2 regions of the Streptomonospora wellingtoniae genome follow, and region 2 is predicted to be linked to the other one. Evidence: predicted binding sites of a transcription regulator. Region 2 holds the regulator's gene; the other holds the start of a gene.
What was found. Region 2 encodes HrcA, which represses chaperone genes, less so after heat shock. Its sites were predicted from a motif close to TTGGCACTCTCNNNNNGAGAGTGCCAA; they were not measured.

Region 1 (7,757 bases), on a different contig from region 2:
CTTGGCCACCAGGTTCATCCCGTCTCGGATCGGGTTGATCAGCAGCACGTCGGCCATGCGGTAGGCGGCCAGCGAGCGTGGGAAGTCGTCGGTGACCTCCATGATCAGCGGGCTCCAGTCGGCCGTGGCGAACTCCTGGTTGATCTCCTTGGCCACCCGCTGCACCTGCTCGGTGTACTCGCGGTACTCCGGGACGTCTCCGCGGCTGGGGTAGGCGAAAGCCAGGTGCGTGACCCGGCCCTGCCATTCGGGGTGCTCGCGCAGCAGTTCGCGGTAGGCCTCCATGCCGCGAACGATGTTCTTGGACAGCTCGGTGCGGTCGACCCGAACGATGAGCCTGGTGTCGCCGACCCGCTCGCGCAGCGCCGTCCGCCACTCCTCGACGTCGGCCGCCGCCGCCCGCCGGCGCAGGCTGTCGGCGTCGGCGCCCAGCGCGTGCACGCCGACGTGGACCACACGCCCGCCGAACTCCACGGTGCGCCGGCTCCAGTCGACGTCGACCCGTAGGAACGTCTCGCAGCAGCGCAGGAACGCGTCGGCCCAGCGGCGGCTGAGGAAGCCGAGGTGGTCGGCGCCGAGCATGCCCTCCAGAAGCTCGCGGCCGACCTCGCCGGGCAGCATTCCGAAGTACTCCGGGGGCGCCCACGGGGTGTGCGAGAAGTGGGCGATGCGCAGGTCGGGGCGGCGCTGGCGGAGCATACGGGGCACCAGGGCCAGGTGGTAGTCCTGCACGGCCACGCGCGCGTTGTCGGCCGAGCCGGTCAGCAGCGCCTCGGCGAAGGCGGCGTTGTAGGAGCGGAAGCCCTCCCACTGGGTGCGGAACGCGGCGTCGAAGCGCGGCTTGTTGGGGGTGTCGTAGAGCATGTGGTGCACGAACCACAGCGTCGAGTTGGCCACGCGGGTGTAGGCGTCGGTGAAGGTGTCCGGCGGGATGTCGAGCATCCGCACGCGCATGCTGCCGAGGTCGAAACCGGCCAGGTCGAGCCGCCCTTCGGGGGCCCGGGCCGCGGCCGTGCGGTCGGCCTCCGTCAGGGCCGCGCACACCCACAGGGTGTCGGTCGTCTCGGCGACCGAACTCAGCCCTGACACCAGGCCGCCCCCGCCGCGCCGGTAGTCGAGGGAGCCGTCTTCGCCGATCGAGAAGGACACCGGTCCCCTGTTGGAAGCCACGAGGAGCTGCGCCTTGTCCACCTGATCGTCCACCTCTCACCTGTCACCGGAATCGCGCCGACGTCTCATTGCACTACACCGGTACCGCTGACAACAGGGCCCGCTGCGCGAAGGTGTCATAGGTCTCGCCTTCCCGGGCCCCGCGCAAACCCGCCGGTTCGGGGCTCCGGAGGGATAGCGCGCCGAAACCGGCGCCGGCGCGCGCGGCGCCGCAGGTACGGGCGCCGCTACCCCGGCGCTCCGGCGTCAGGCGTGTTACCCGGATCACTCTCCATGGAAATTCGGGCGAAACGTGAGCTACAGTGGCATGCGGATTCCGCTGCGCCCCGGGCGCCCAACTGCGGATCCGACAACTTCATATTGCTCATCCAGAGGGGTGGAGGGACCGGCCCTGCGAAGCCCCGGCAACCATCTCGGTTTGCGCGACTCGCGATCCTGCGAGGCGGCCGAGGCAGGTGCCAACTCCGGCCTGGGGCCAGATCGGTCAGCCAGGAAAGATGAGGGGAGACGCCTCGCATGGCGATTACCGCCACGGAAACGGACACGCCCTCCGCCCGCGCCTTCGGCCCCGCCGCCGCGCTGTCCTGTCGCGAATGCGGCCAACGCTACGACCTCGCCCCCAGCTTCGCCTGCGAGTTCTGTTTCGGGCCTCTTGAGGTGGCCTACGAGTTCGGCGAGGTCACCCGCGAGGCCATCGCGCGCGGTCCGAACAACATCTGGCGCTACGCCGACCTCCTTCCGGTTCCGGGCAACGTCGCCGAGCTGCCCAACATGAACCCCGGCCTGACGCCGCTGGTGCGCGCCGACCGGCTGGCCGCTGAGCTGGGTATGCGCTCGCTGCACGTCAAGGACGACTCCGCCAACCCCACCCACTCCTTCAAGGACCGGGTGGTGGCCATGGCCGTCGAGGCCGCACGCACCTTCGGATTCCGCACCCTCTCCTGCTCCTCCACCGGCAACCTGGCCGGCGCGGTCGGCGCCGCCTCGGCCCGCGCCGGGTTCCGCTCGTGCGTGTTCATCCCGGCGGGCCTGGAAGAGGGAAAGATCGTCATGGCGGCCGTCTACGGCGGCAAGGTCGTGGCCATCGACGGCACCTACGACGACGTGAACCGCTTCTGCTCGGAGCTGATCGGCGACCCGGCCGGCGAGGACTGGGGCTTCGTCAACGTCAACCTGCGGCCCTACTACGCCGAGGGCTCCAAGACCCTGGCCTATGAGATCGCCGAGCAGCTGGGCTGGCGGCTGCCCGAGCAGATCATCGTCCCCATCGCCTCGGGCTCCCAGCTCACCAAGATCGACAAGGGTTTCCGCGAGCTGATCGAGCTGGGGCTGGTGCAGGACCGCCCCTACAAGGTCTTCGGCGCCCAGGCCGCGGGCTGCTCCCCGGTGGCCGCCGCCTACGAGCAGGGCCACGACGTCATCCAGCCGGTCAAGCCCGACACCATCGCCAAGTCGCTGGCGATCGGCAACCCCGCCGACGGCCCCTACGTCCTCGACGTCTGCCGCCGCACCGGCGGCGCGGTCGCCCGCGTCGACGACGCGGCGGTGGTCGACTCCATCTCGCTGCTCGCCCGTACCGAGGGCGTCTTCGCCGAGACCGCCGGCGGCGTCACCACCGGGGTGCTGCGCAAGCTGCTGGACGAGGGCACCCTCGACCCCCGTGCCGAGACCGTCGTGCTCAACACCGGCGACGGCCTGAAGACCCTGAACGCCGTCGAGGCCGGGGTCACCGCGACCATCAAGCCCTCCCTGGACGTGTTCAAGGAGGCCGGGCTTCTCTAGAGCGCCCGGACAACCCCCGCAACCGCCGGCCGGCGAGCGAGTCAAGGAGATACCGCAGTCATGAGCGTCAGTGTCCGCGTCCCGACCATCCTGCGCACCTACACCAAGGACGAGGCCGAGGTCAGCGCCGAAGGCGAGACCGTGCAGGCCGTGCTGTCCGACCTGGAGGCCAAGTACCCCGGAATCAAGGCGCGCATCGTCGACGACGCCGGGAAGATCCGCCGCTTCGTCAACGTCTACGTCGGCGACGAGGACGTGCGGTTCGCCCAGGGACTGGACACCCCGACCGCGTCGGGCACCCAGGTCTCGATCATCCCGGCCGTGGCCGGAGGCTGCTGACCCCCGGCCCCCGACGGTCCCGACCCCCGACGCGCCAGGCCGCGCAGTCGGCCCAGCCCGCGCCCCGCCGCCCCCGAGGGCGGGGCGCGGGCTTTTCCACTTGCGGCCACGAGGCGTCATTGACCTGCGGGTAACGCCGCAGCGAAGTCTGGTTAGGGCATTTGCACTCGCATAGGGGGAGTGCTAATAATGGGGTCGCTGGCACTCTGGCATCCTGAGTGCTAAACCCTGGTTCGAGGCGATGAGGCCGAGGTCCCCGGCAGCGGGGTTGCCGGAAGTACCACGGTCGTCCGTCGCGGGCATCGGCTCGTACCTTCGCGTATCAGCCCGGTCTCGGGAGGACAAGAAGTCTATGGCAGCCAAACTGATCGCGTTCGACGAAGAGGCCCGCCGCGGCCTTGAGCGCGGCATGAACCAGCTCGCTGACGCCGTGAAGGTGACGCTCGGCCCCAAGGGCCGCAATGTCGTGCTGGAAAAGAAGTGGGGCGCCCCCACCATCACCAACGACGGCGTCTCCATCGCCAAGGAGATCGAGCTCGAGGACCCGTGGGAGAAGATCGGCGCCGAGCTCGTCAAGGAGGTCGCCAAGAAGACCGACGACGTCGCCGGTGACGGCACCACCACCGCCACCGTGCTCGCTCAGGCCATGGTGCGCGAGGGCCTGCGCAACGTCGCGGCGGGCGCCAGCCCGGTCGGCCTGAAGCGCGGCATCGAGTCCGCCGTCTCCCGCATCAGCGAGGAGCTGGCCAACCTGTCCAAGGAGGTCGAGACCAAGGAGCAGATCGCCTCCACCGCCTCGATCTCGGCGGGCGGCGACGTCCAGATCGGCGACGCCATCGCCGAGGCCATGGACAAGGTCGGCAAGGAAGGCGTCATCACCGTCGAGGAGGGGCAGACCTTCGGGCTGGAGCTGGAGCTCGCCGAGGGCATGCGCTTCGACAAGGGCTACATCTCGCCCTACTTCGCCACCGACCTGGAGCGCATGGAGACGGTGCTTGAGGACCCCTACATCCTCATCGCCAACCAGAAGATCTCCAACAACAACGAGTTCCTGCCGGTCGTCGAGAAGGTCCTGCAGGCCGGCCGTCCGCTGATGATCATCGCGGAGGACCTTGAGGGCGGCGCGCTGCAGACGCTGATCGTCAACAAGATCCGCGGCAACTTCAAGTCCGTCGCCGTCAAGGCCCCGGGCTTCGGCGACCGCCGCAAGGCGCAGCTGGAGGACATCGCGGTCCTGACCGGCGGCCAGGTCATCACCGAAGAGGTGGGCCTGAAGCTGGAGAACACCGAGCTGGACATGCTCGGCCGCGCCCGCAAGGTCGTCGTCACCAAGGACGAGACCACCATCGTGGACGGCTCCGGCGACGCCTCCAACATCTCCGGCCGGGTCAACGAGATCCGCAACGAGATCGAGCGCACCGATTCCGACTACGACCGCGAGAAGCTGCAGGAGCGCCTGGCCCGCCTGGCCGGCGGCGTCGCGGTCATCAAGGCCGGTGCCGCCACCGAGGTGGAGCTCAAGGAGCGCAAGCACCGCATCGAGGACGCGGTGCGCAACGCCAAGGCCGCTGTCGAGGAGGGCATCCTGCCCGGCGGTGGTGTGGCCCTGCTGCAGGCCGGCGTCCCGGTCTTCGAGAAGCTGGACCTGCAGGGCGACGAGTCCATCGGCGCCGACATCGTCCGCCGTGCGATCGAGGAGCCGCTGAAGCAGATCGCGATCAACTCCGGCCTTGAGGGCGGGGTCGTCGCGGAGAAGGTGAAGAACATGGAGGCCGGCGTCGGCCTGAACGCCGCCACGGGCGAGTACACCGACCTGTTCAAGGACGGCGTCATCGACCCGACCAAGGTCACCCGCTCCGCTCTGCAGAACGCGGCCTCCATCGCCGGGCTGTTCCTGACGACCGAGGCCGTCATCGCCGAGAAGCCGGAGAAGGCGTCGGCTGCCGGCGGGGGCGACCCCACGGGCGGTATGGGCGGCATGGACTTCTAAGGCCTCTCGGCCAGAGGTCGGCGAGTCCGGTACGCGAGCTCAGCCACCTGCGACGATCGGGCGGTCCCCGCTGGGGGGACCGCCCGATTCGCGTTCGCGGATCGATCGCGCCATGTCGGCCGCTGCACCGTGTCGCCCCGGTCTGCCGGTGGTAGCGTCATTCCCGCCTCCGCGGTGCGCGGCGCAGCCCCGCGCGGGTCCGCACGCCGGTGCCCCGAGCACGCCGCGCCGCCGCGGAGCAGGCGGGCAGACCAGCACAGGAGGCCATGATGACCGCACCAAGCGTCCGCCCCGAGGAGCCCACTGCGGTGCTCGGCGCGATCGAGGAGGGCACCGGCCGCCTGCTGCGCACCGCCGCCGCCGTGCGCCCCGAGCAGGTCGCCGAACCCTCGCTGCTTCCCGGATGGACGCGCGGCCACGTCCTGGCCCACGTCTCCCGCAGCGCCGAGGCGATGGTCCGCGTCCTGGAGGGCGCACGCGAGGGCGTCCAGGCCGACATGTACGCCGGCGCCGAGGCGCGCGAGCGCGATATCGAGGACGGCGCCGGGCGGGCTCCCGAGGAGCAGGCGGCCGACCTCGAAGCCACCGCCGAGCGGCTGGCGGAGGTCGTGCGCACCATGCCCGAGCAGGCGTGGACGTTCGAGATCCGGCACCGCAGCGGCCGCGTCTTCCCGGCCGCGCGGGTCGTATGGATGCGGTTGGCGGAGGTGGAGTACCACCACGTCGACCTCGACCTCGGCTACACGCCCGGCGACTGGCCCGCCTTCTTCACCGGCCCCGAGCTGGAGAGCCTGACCTCGCGGTTCGCGGTCGAGGAGGAGCTGCCGCCCGTCCTGCTGCGCGACGGCGCGAGCGGGGCCGAGTACCGCATCGGCGCCGCCGCGGGCCCGGCGGTGACCGCCCAGGGGCCGGCCGGCGAGATCCTGGCCTGGCTCTCCGGCCGCGCCGACGGCTCTCGCCTCACCGTCCACCGCGGCGGCACGCCCGTCGAGTACCCCGCCTCCGTGCTCCCTCCGGTTCCGCCCATGCTCTGACCCGCTCCGGCGGCCGCCGACCGGCTGCGGCCCCGGCTCGGCCGCGGGCGTCCACCCCGTTGAAGGCGCTGCCGAACCCCGCGGGGCGTTGCTGCCCGTGTCTCGGCATAGGCGTCCAGCATGCTGCGGTCCTCGGCGGGAGGGGCCCTTCGCCGTCGCCGGCCAAGGCCATCGCGCCCAGGAACAGCTCTGAGGCGCGGAGTCCGGTTCGGCCGAGCGGTCGGTGGCGCATGGATTCCTTTCGGCGGCCGGGGCCGGACTCACAAGCTGATCGGGCCATGGCCGATCCGCCGCACCCGGTCCGGCGGTCGGGGACGGAGGCGGTGTTCAGGCGACGGTGCGGGCGGCGAACTCGAACGGTCCGGAGCCGATACCCCAGCAGACGACGCGGCGCGGGTGGATCAGGATCCAGGCGGGGCTGAACGGGAAGCCCGCGCCCAAGCGCTCGCCCGTCGCCTCGCCGCCCTCGGTCCGGGTCTCGGCGCGGCCGCGGACCTCGATGCCGCGCGGGCTCCACGGGTCGACCGAGGCCAGGTCGTCGACGACGACGGCGACCTCGGGGTTGGCGGTCGCGTCGCGGAACTTCTTGCTCGGCGCCATGTCGATCCCGCCGACGACGAGTCCGTCGTTCTCGGGGTCGTAGAAGACGCCGACCGGTTTGACCTGCGGTAGGCCGTCGGGGCCCACTGTGGCCAGGCGGCCCAGGGGCTGCTCGATCAGGTAGGCGATCTCCGTCTCGGTGAATGCGCTCATCGTCGGCTGTGCTCCCGTGGTCTGAGGTGGTGTGGCACCGCGTCCGGACCGGACACGGGTCGACACCACTGTGGGCGCGCCACGGGCGGGCAGGAAGGCCGCCGCGGGACTGGTAGCGGCAGGGACATGCTGCCGCGAGGGGGCGGCCCTAGACTCGGGCCATGGGCGACAACGATCTGGGGGAGTTTCTGCGGGCCCGCCGCGAAGCCGTCACGCCCGGCGAGGTCGGGCTTGCGGACGGCGGGAGGCGCCGCACCCCCGGGCTGCGCCGATCCGAGGTGGCGACCCTCGCGGATGTGAGCGTCGAGTACGTCACGCGGTTGGAGCAGGGGCGTGACCGCCACCCTTCCGGGCAGGTGCTCGGCGCCCTTGCCGACGCGCTACGGCTGTCTGCGGCGGAGCGGCTGCACCTGCACCGCCTGGCCAAGGAGGGCGGCGGCGCGCAGTGCGCGGGCCAGCGGCCGTCCGCACCGTCAGTGCGGCCCACCGTGCGCGCGCTGCTCGACAGGTTCGACCCCGACCCCGCGCTGCTGGTCGACCGCGTCGGCGACGTGCTCGCCACCACCCGCGGTTTCGATCGGGTCGCCCGCCCCCTCGGCCTTCTCGACGGCGATCAGCCGAACCTCGTCCGCTACGTGTTCACCGATCCGCGCGCGGCCGACGCGTTCCCCGAGTGGGAGCGGGTCGCC
Region 2 (7,757 bases):
TGGATCCTCATGGCGTCCAGGACATAACGGGCCAGCCGGGACAGGCGTTCCTCGTCTGCCGGGACGCCGGACTCGTTCGCGACGTCGATACTCATTGCTCAGGGCGCCTTCGTCTCGTACTCGGAATGGGGCGGGACGCGGGCCGGGCTCCCGTGCGGACGACGCACGGGCCTGCGGCCCGCTGCCGCGTCACCCGGAGGTGCCGGTGCTCGGGCCGGAGCCGGACGCCCCCGGCCGTCCGCGCGCGCTCGGGGAACCGTTCTGCTGCTTGTCGTACCGACCATAGGCGTCGACGATGGCGCTGACCAGCTTGTGCCGCACCACGTCGGTACTGCTCAGCTGGCAGAAGCCGATGTCGTCGATGCCGTGCAGGATGCTCTCGATGGTGCGCAGCCCGCTCGTGGTGCCGCCGGGCAGGTCGACCTGGGTGACGTCGCCCGTCACCACGATCTTGGACCCGAAGCCCAGGCGCGTCAGGAACATCTTCATCTGCTCGGGCGAGGTGTTCTGCGCCTCGTCGAGGATGATGAACGAGTCGTTGAGTGTGCGCCCCCGCATGTAGGCGAGCGGGGCGACCTCGATGGTGCCGGCCGACATCAGCTTGGGGATCGACTCCGGTGCCAGCATGTCGTGCAGCGCGTCGTAGAGCGGGCGCAGGTAGGGGTCGATCTTCTCGTAGAGCGTTCCCGGCAGGTAGCCCAGGCGCTCGCCTGCCTCGACCGCGGGGCGGGTCAGGATGATCCGGTTGACCTGCTTGTTCTGCAGCGCCTTGACCGCCTTGGCCATGGCGAGGTAGGTCTTGCCGGTCCCGGCGGGGCCGATGCCGAAGACCACGGTGTGGCGGTCGATGGCGTCGACGTAGTGCTTCTGGTTGAGGGTCTTCGGCCGGATGGTGCGCCCGCGCGCCGAGAGGATGTTGTGCGTCAGCACGTCCGCAGGGCGCTCGCCGTCGCCTCCCGGCGACCGCAGCATGCTCAGCGTGCGGTCGATGGCGTCGGGGGTGACCACGGTGCCGTTCTTCACGAGTTCGAGCAGCTCTTCGATCAGGCGCACCACCACCGAGGTCTCCTCGGGGCTGCCGCTGATCGTGATCTCGTTGCCGCGGACGTGGATGTCGCTGTCGAAGGAGCGCTCGACCGTGCGGAGCAGTTCGTCGCCCGAGCCCAGCAGGTTGACCATCATGTGCTCCTCGGGCACCGCGATCTTCACCTGCGTGCTCTGTTGTGTTGACTCGACCATGATGTGGCCTTGCGGCCGTCTCGCCCCTGCCTCTCGCGAATACGGAGTCGGAAAACGGGTTCGCCTGTCGCGCGCGGCCCCGAGCCGGGGACGTGATCACCGTGGCCGCAGTGATCGAAGCGAACTCTGTCGTCGGTTTCCAGTCTACCAACGGCATCGCGGCGCTCCCGAGGGGTTTTATCCCGGGGGCCACTCCATTCCGCGCCCGCCGAGCAGGTGGCAGTGCAGGTGGAACACGGTCTGCCCGGCGCCGGACCCGGTGTTGAACACCAGGCGGTAGCCGGTGGAGGCGACACCCTCGTCCTCGGCGATCGAGTGGGCTTCGCGCACGACCTCGTCCACGAGACCGGTGCCGGCGCCGGCGGCCGCGACGGCGTCGGGGTGGTGCTCGCGCGGGATCACCAGCACATGCGTGGGCGCCTGCGGGTTGATGTCGCGGAAAGCCAGCACCCGCCCGCCGTCGCGGACGATCTCGGCGGGCACCTCGCCGGAGGCGATCTTGCAGAACAGGCAGTCGGGATCGGTGGTGCTCACCTGGGGCCTCTCCGTCCGGGTGGTCGTTGCGGCCGCCGCGCCTCCCCCGTCTGGGAGACCGCGCGCGGCGCACCCCATGATGCCCGAGTGGCGCATGGTGTGCTGAAACGGGACGGCCGCCGAGCCGGACGCCGACTGCGGCGACCGCGGCAACCGCGGCGGCGGCGCGGTTGCGGAGTCGGCCGCGTCAGGCCGTCCGGCTGCCGAACCCGGGCACGATCTTCTACGGTATGCGTCACACCGCCCTTCCGCGGTGCACTCCGCGCCGTCATCCCGTCGGCGGGTGTCCCCTCTGCTAGTGGTGCTCCTGTGAGGTCGTCTACCAAGCGTTCCGCAGCTGCGGACGCATCCCGGCCGCCGCGCCGCCTCAGCGGCGGCGCGAGCCGTTCTGCTGCTTCGCACGGCGCGGGCCGCGTCGTCCTGTACCGTCGGCACACTGATGCAAGCACGGGGACGGCGGACCGCGGGCGCCCACCGCGTCCGGCGCGGACGGCCGTTCACGGATTGCAGCGCACGATCACGGCGATTCCGACGCGGAACGAGAAGTAGAGGTATGCCCTTTCGTAAACCCGACGACAAGGGCGCGCGTCAAACCGACGTGACTGAAACCATGGTCGCAGGAGCCCCGACCGCACCGGTCGCCGTCGACTGGGACGCCGACCAAGCCGTCACCCAGCTGTACACCACGCAGTACCGACCGCTGGTCCGGCTGGCCACCCTGCTCGTGCGCGACTCCGGCACCGCCGAAGAGGTCGTCCAGGACGCCTTCGTCGCCATGCACGGCGCATGGCGGCGGCTGCGCGACCCCAACAAGGCCCTGTCCTACCTGCGCCAGTCCGTGGTTAACCGGGCCCGTTCGGTGCTGCGGCACCGGGCCGTGGTAGAAAAGCACGCACCCAAAGCCCTTCCCGACGCCCCCAGCGCCGAACAGGGCGCCATGGGTGAACTCGAACGAGCGGCCGTCATCGAGGCGCTGCGCGAACTCCCCACCCGACAGCGGGAGGCGATCGTGCTGCGCTACTACGGCGACCTGTCCGAGGCGCAGATCGCCGACGCGATGGGCATCAGCCGCGGCGCAGTCAAGAGTCACACGGCCCGGGGGATCTCCGCGCTCCGCTCGGTTCTGGAGCAGACGACATGACCGAACCACCAGAGGACCCGATCGAAGAGCGCCTGCGCGCCATACTGCGCGCCGAGGCCGACTCCGTGGGCTCCTCCCCTGAGGCACTGAACGCCATCCGAGCCCGCACGCAGCGCATGAGCTGGACGACTGCGCTGCTGAACGCCTCGTGGCTGCGGCCGTCGCTCGCGGTCGGCGCAGCGGCGCTGATCGTCGGTTCGGTTCTGCTGGGCACCCCGCAGGTGCGCGACCAGATCCTGCCGCAGTCGCTGACCAGCCCGACCGGCGACACCGGGTCCCCGCCCGCGGACGGCCCGGGCGCTACCGACAAGGACGGGATCACGAGCCCGCCGTCGCGCCCCGACCCCGCCGACCGCCCCGGCGGCGGCGCGGAGCCCACGTCGCAGCCGGTACCCCCCGAGGATCCCGAGGGCAGCGGCGCCCCCTACGGCACGGCCGAGCACTGCGCCTCCGGCGGCGCGCCGTCGCCCGCCCCGCAGCCGAGCACCTCGACAGGACCGGGCGCCACCGCCCGCAGCACGGTGCAGACCGAGTGCGACTCCTCCGACGAGCCCGCCGATCCCACCGAGGCCCCCCAGCCCGACGACCCCGGCGACGGCTCCACCGGCGACTCCACGTCTCCGCCCGACAGCGACGGCGACGGCGACGACGGCGACACCGGCGGCGACTCCGACACGCCCGGCACCTCCGCTCCCGGCGACACCACCACGGGCTCTGGCGACGTGGCGGTCGGGGTCGGCTGAGCGGTTGCCGACGCCGGACCGGTTCCGGGGGCCGCACGAGCCGGCCGCGGCAGTGGCGGAGCAAGGACTGTTCACCGGGGTCGCGCCGGCGGAGTCACCACCGTCCGCAGCGCGCCTGGAGCACGGAGAGCGCGGCCACGCCGGCGGTGGACGTGCGCAGCACTGTCGGGCCGAGCAGGGCGCGCACCGCGCCCGCCGTCTCCAGCCCGCGCAGCTCGCTCTCGGAGAACCCGCCCTCGGGCCCGACCACCAGGACGATCCCCTCCTCGTCGGCGGGCACCGCCTCGGCGCCGGCTCCGGGAGTCCCGGGCGCCGAGAGGCGCTCGGGCAGCGGCAGCGCCGAAAGCCGGACCCCGGCGTCCTCGTGCAGCACGATCCCGACGCCGGCGGCGGCGACCCGCGCGCAGGCCTCGCCGGCGCCTGCCTGCTCGGTGACCTCGGGGATGCGGCTGCGCCGTGACTGCTTGGCGGCCTCGCGAGCAGCGGCCCGCCACTTGGCCAGCGACTTGGCCGCCCGCTCGGGCTTCCATCGGGTGACGCACCGCTCGGCCGCCCAGGGCACGATGCGATCGACGCCCGCTTCGGTCATGACCTCCACCGCCAGCTCGCCGCGGTCGCCCTTGGGCAGCGCCTGGACCACGGTCAGGTGCGGGCGGGGCGGCGGGTCCACGCCGCGCTCCTCGACCGCGCAGACCACGCGGTCCCCGCCGGCTTCGAGCACCCGGCAGCGCGCGCGGGTCCCGGCACCGTCGACCAGGTGCAAGGTCTCGCCGACCGCGATCCGCCGCACCGTAGCGGCGTGCCGGCCCTCGGGGCCGGACAGCACCACGGTGGCGCCGTCGAGCTGACCGGGTTCGCACAGGAAGACCGGAGGTGTCACACCTACCCCATCCCCAGCGCCGGGCGCGGGCGCCCGGCGCGACGGCCGGACACGGGCGCGGGCCGGCTCCGGGTGCCGCGAGCATGCGGAGCCGACCCGCGCCCGAGGGCCCGGCGAACGGTCCGCGGAAGCCGCGGCCGACGCCTCAGCGCGCCCCGAATGCGTCGCGCAGCCGCGAGAAGAGGCCGCCGTGGCCCGGGCTGAACTTGCCCGGAGGCTGGTCCTCTCCGCGCAGCTCGGCGAACTTGCGCAGCAGCGCCTCCTGCTCCTCGTCCAGCTTGGCGGGGGTCTCGACGTCGACCTGGATCATCAGGTCGCCGCGCCCCGCGCCGTCGAGGTGGCGGCTGCCGCGATCCTGCAGCGTGATGACGTGGCCGGAACCGGTGCCGGGCCGCAGATCGATCTCTTCGGTGCCGTCGAGTGTCTCGAAGGTGAACGAGGCGCCCAGCGCGGCGGCGGTCATCGGCACGGTTATGGTGCAGTGCAGGTCGTCGCCGCGCCGCTCGAAGGTCGGGTGCGGACGCTGCACGATCTCCAGGAAGATGTCGCCGCGCGGCCCGCCGTTGGGGCCGACCTCGCCCTCCCCGGCCAGCTGGATCTGGGTGCCGTCCTCGACGCCCGCGGGGATCTGGACCTTGCGGGTGACCTTCTCGCGTACGCGGCCCTCGCCGGCGCAGTCGGCGCAGGGGTCGGTGATGACCGAGCCCTGCCCGGAGCACTGCGGGCACGGGCGCGTGGTCATGACCTGGCCGAGGAACGACCGCGCGACCTGGGAGACCTCACCGCGCCCCTGGCACATGTCGCAGGTCTGGCGGTGGGTGCCCTTGGCCGTGCCCTCGCCCTGGCAGGTGTTGCACAGCACCGCCGTGGGGAAGGTGACGTCCTTGGTCACGCCGAACGCGGTCTCGGCGAGGTCCAGCTCGATGCGGACCTTGATGCTGCGTCCGCGCCGCGCCCGGTCTCGGGGGCTGCGCCCGCCGCCGGGCTGGCCGCCGCCGAAGAACGCGTTCATGATGTCGTCGAAGGGGAAGCCGCCCGCGCCGAAGCCGCCGGCTCCCGCTCCGCCTCCGCCGCCGGAGGGGGCGAAGGGGTCGGCCCCCATGTCGAACATCCGGCGTTTGCTGTCGTCGGAGAGGACCTCGTAGGCCTGGGTCACTTCCTTGAAGCGATCCTGCGTGGCCGGGTCCGGGTTGACGTCCGGGTGGAGTTCGCGGGCGAGCCGCCGATACGCCTTCTTGATCTCATCCTTGGATGCGTCGCGCCGCACCCCGAGGATCTCGTAGTAGTCTCTCGCCACTTACTGCCCCGCAAGTATCTGTCCGAGGTACCGAGCCACAGCGCGTACCGCTCCCATCGTTCCTGGGTAGTCCATCCGAGTGGGGCCGACCACACCGATCTTGGCCAGAGGCTGATCGCCGATGCCGTAACCGGCCGAGACGATCGATGTGGATCTCAGACCCTCGTGAGAGTTCTCGGCGCCGATGCGCACCGTCAGCATGGAAGGGTCGCCCGCCTCTCCCAGCAAACGGAGCAGCACGACGTTTTCTTCCAAGGCCTCGAGTACGTCCCGAAGGCTAGCCGACAAATCCATCGCGGCGAGATTCGCCGTACCACCGAGGACGATCTTCTCGTCGTGGCGCTCGACGAGGCTCTCCAGCAGAACCGACAGTACGGCCGCGGCAAGGGCGCGGTCGTCCGGCGGCAGCTGGCCGGGCAGATCCTCCACGGCACTGGGGACCTCGGTGAGCCACGTGCCCACCAGGGCCCGGTTGAGCATCTGCCGGAGGCTGTCGACAGCGTCCTCGCTGACCGCCTCCAGACCGTCTATGACCCGCTGCTCGACACGGCCGGTGTCGGTGATGAGCACCATCATCACGCGCTGCTGGCCCAATGGGACCAGCTCCACATGCTGCACCGACGACCGCGTGAGCGACGGGTACTGTACCACCGCCACCTGGCGCGTGAGTTGGGCCAGCAGGCGCACCGTGCGCCCCACGATCTCGTCGAGGTCGACCGCACCGCCGAGGAAGGTCTCGATGGCGCGGCGCTCGGCGCCGGAGAGCGGCTTCACGGTGGACAGCCGGTCCACGAACAGGCGGTAGCCCTTGTCCGTGGGGACCCGCCCGGCACTCGTGTGCGGCTGGGCGATGTAGCCGTCCTCCTCCAGCGCCACCATGTCGTTGCGGATGGTGGCGGGAGACACACCGAGGGTGTGCCGGTCCGACAGGGCCCTCGACCCCACGGGCTCGTTCGTGGACACGTAATCCTCGACGATCGCACGCAGAACCGCCAGCTTCCGCTCGTCGAGCACGTGCTCACCTCCTGGCACTCCATGGTCCTAAGTGCTAATTCTAAGCCGTCGTGCAAGGTCGGGCCGAAAACGGGCCGCCGGATCCCGCCACGCGGCGGCGCGTCGCCTGCGACCCGCCCCGAGCCGTCCGGCGCGTCGGCGCGACCGCGGCTACAATCCCCGCCGTGCACACCAACTCCGACAGCTCGGGCAAGAGGTACGGCCGGGACGTCCTGGCGGGCGATTGGCGCCTGCCGCGCAAGGGCGCCGTCGCCGAGGTGGCGCTGGAGCAAGGGCTCGTCCTGGAGTCGGCCGACGAGGGGTTCTGCGGCGCCGTCGTGGGATGGGACAAGCGGACCGTGACCTTGGAGGACCGGCACGGCCGCCAGCGCGTCTTCGACCTGGACGCCGCGGCGTTCCTTCTCGACGGCCGCCCCGTGACCGCGGTACGGCCCGCCGCGGAACCCTCGGGACCGGCCCGCAGCGCGTCCGGGTCGATCGCCGTGCGGGGCGCGCGCTCGCGGGTCGCCAGGCAGAGCCGCATCTACGTCGAAGGCGTCCACGACGCCGAGCTCGTCGAGAAGATCTGGGGGCACGACCTGCGCGTCGAGGGCGTGGTCGTGGAGTACCTCGAAGGCGTCGACCACCTGCCCTCGATCGTGGCCGAGTTCGGCCCGGAGCCGGGGCGGCGACTGGGCGTCCTGGTGGACCACCTCGTGCCGGGCTCGAAGGAGAGCCGCATCGCCGAGCAGGCCGCCTCGCGGCACGTGCTGGTCACCGGCCACCCCTTCATCGACATCTGGCAGGCGGTCAAACCGTCCGTGCTGGGCTTCTCGGCGTGGCCGCATGTGCCGCGCGGCGTATCGTGGAAAGAGGGGGTCCTGCGGGCGCTGGGCAGCGATGAGGAGCCCGGTGAGGCTTGGCACCGGA

Region 1: a site for HrcA is predicted at 3,452-3,478, ahead of groL (chaperonin GroEL). Genes of this name have one in related genera too.

The regions. Positions count from the first base shown of each region.
Region 1 is NZ_JAVREK010000022.1:66,407-74,163, reverse strand. Features, by position in the region: gene RM446_RS18955 (alpha,alpha-trehalose-phosphate synthase (UDP-forming)) at 1-1,191, opposite strand, end outside; SAM riboswitch class I at 1,532-1,674, shown strand; gene thrC (threonine synthase) at 1,687-2,952, shown strand; gene RM446_RS18945 (MoaD/ThiS family protein) at 3,013-3,291, shown strand; gene groL (chaperonin GroEL) at 3,644-5,281, shown strand; gene RM446_RS18935 (maleylpyruvate isomerase family mycothiol-dependent enzyme) at 5,551-6,315, shown strand; gene RM446_RS18930 (PPOX class F420-dependent oxidoreductase) at 6,643-7,068, opposite strand; gene RM446_RS18925 (helix-turn-helix domain-containing protein) at 7,230-7,757, shown strand, end outside.
Region 2 is NZ_JAVREK010000006.1:123,277-131,033, forward strand. Features, by position in the region: gene ybeY (rRNA maturation RNase YbeY) at 1-95, opposite strand, end outside; gene RM446_RS08315 (PhoH family protein) at 190-1,239, opposite strand; gene RM446_RS08320 (histidine triad nucleotide-binding protein) at 1,417-1,773, opposite strand; gene RM446_RS08325 (SigE family RNA polymerase sigma factor) at 2,384-2,914, shown strand; gene RM446_RS08330 (hypothetical protein) at 2,911-3,657, shown strand; gene RM446_RS08335 (16S rRNA (uracil(1498)-N(3))-methyltransferase) at 3,752-4,537, opposite strand; gene dnaJ (molecular chaperone DnaJ) at 4,683-5,834, opposite strand; gene hrcA (heat-inducible transcriptional repressor HrcA) at 5,835-6,848, opposite strand; gene RM446_RS08350 (DUF3097 domain-containing protein) at 7,013-7,757, shown strand, end outside.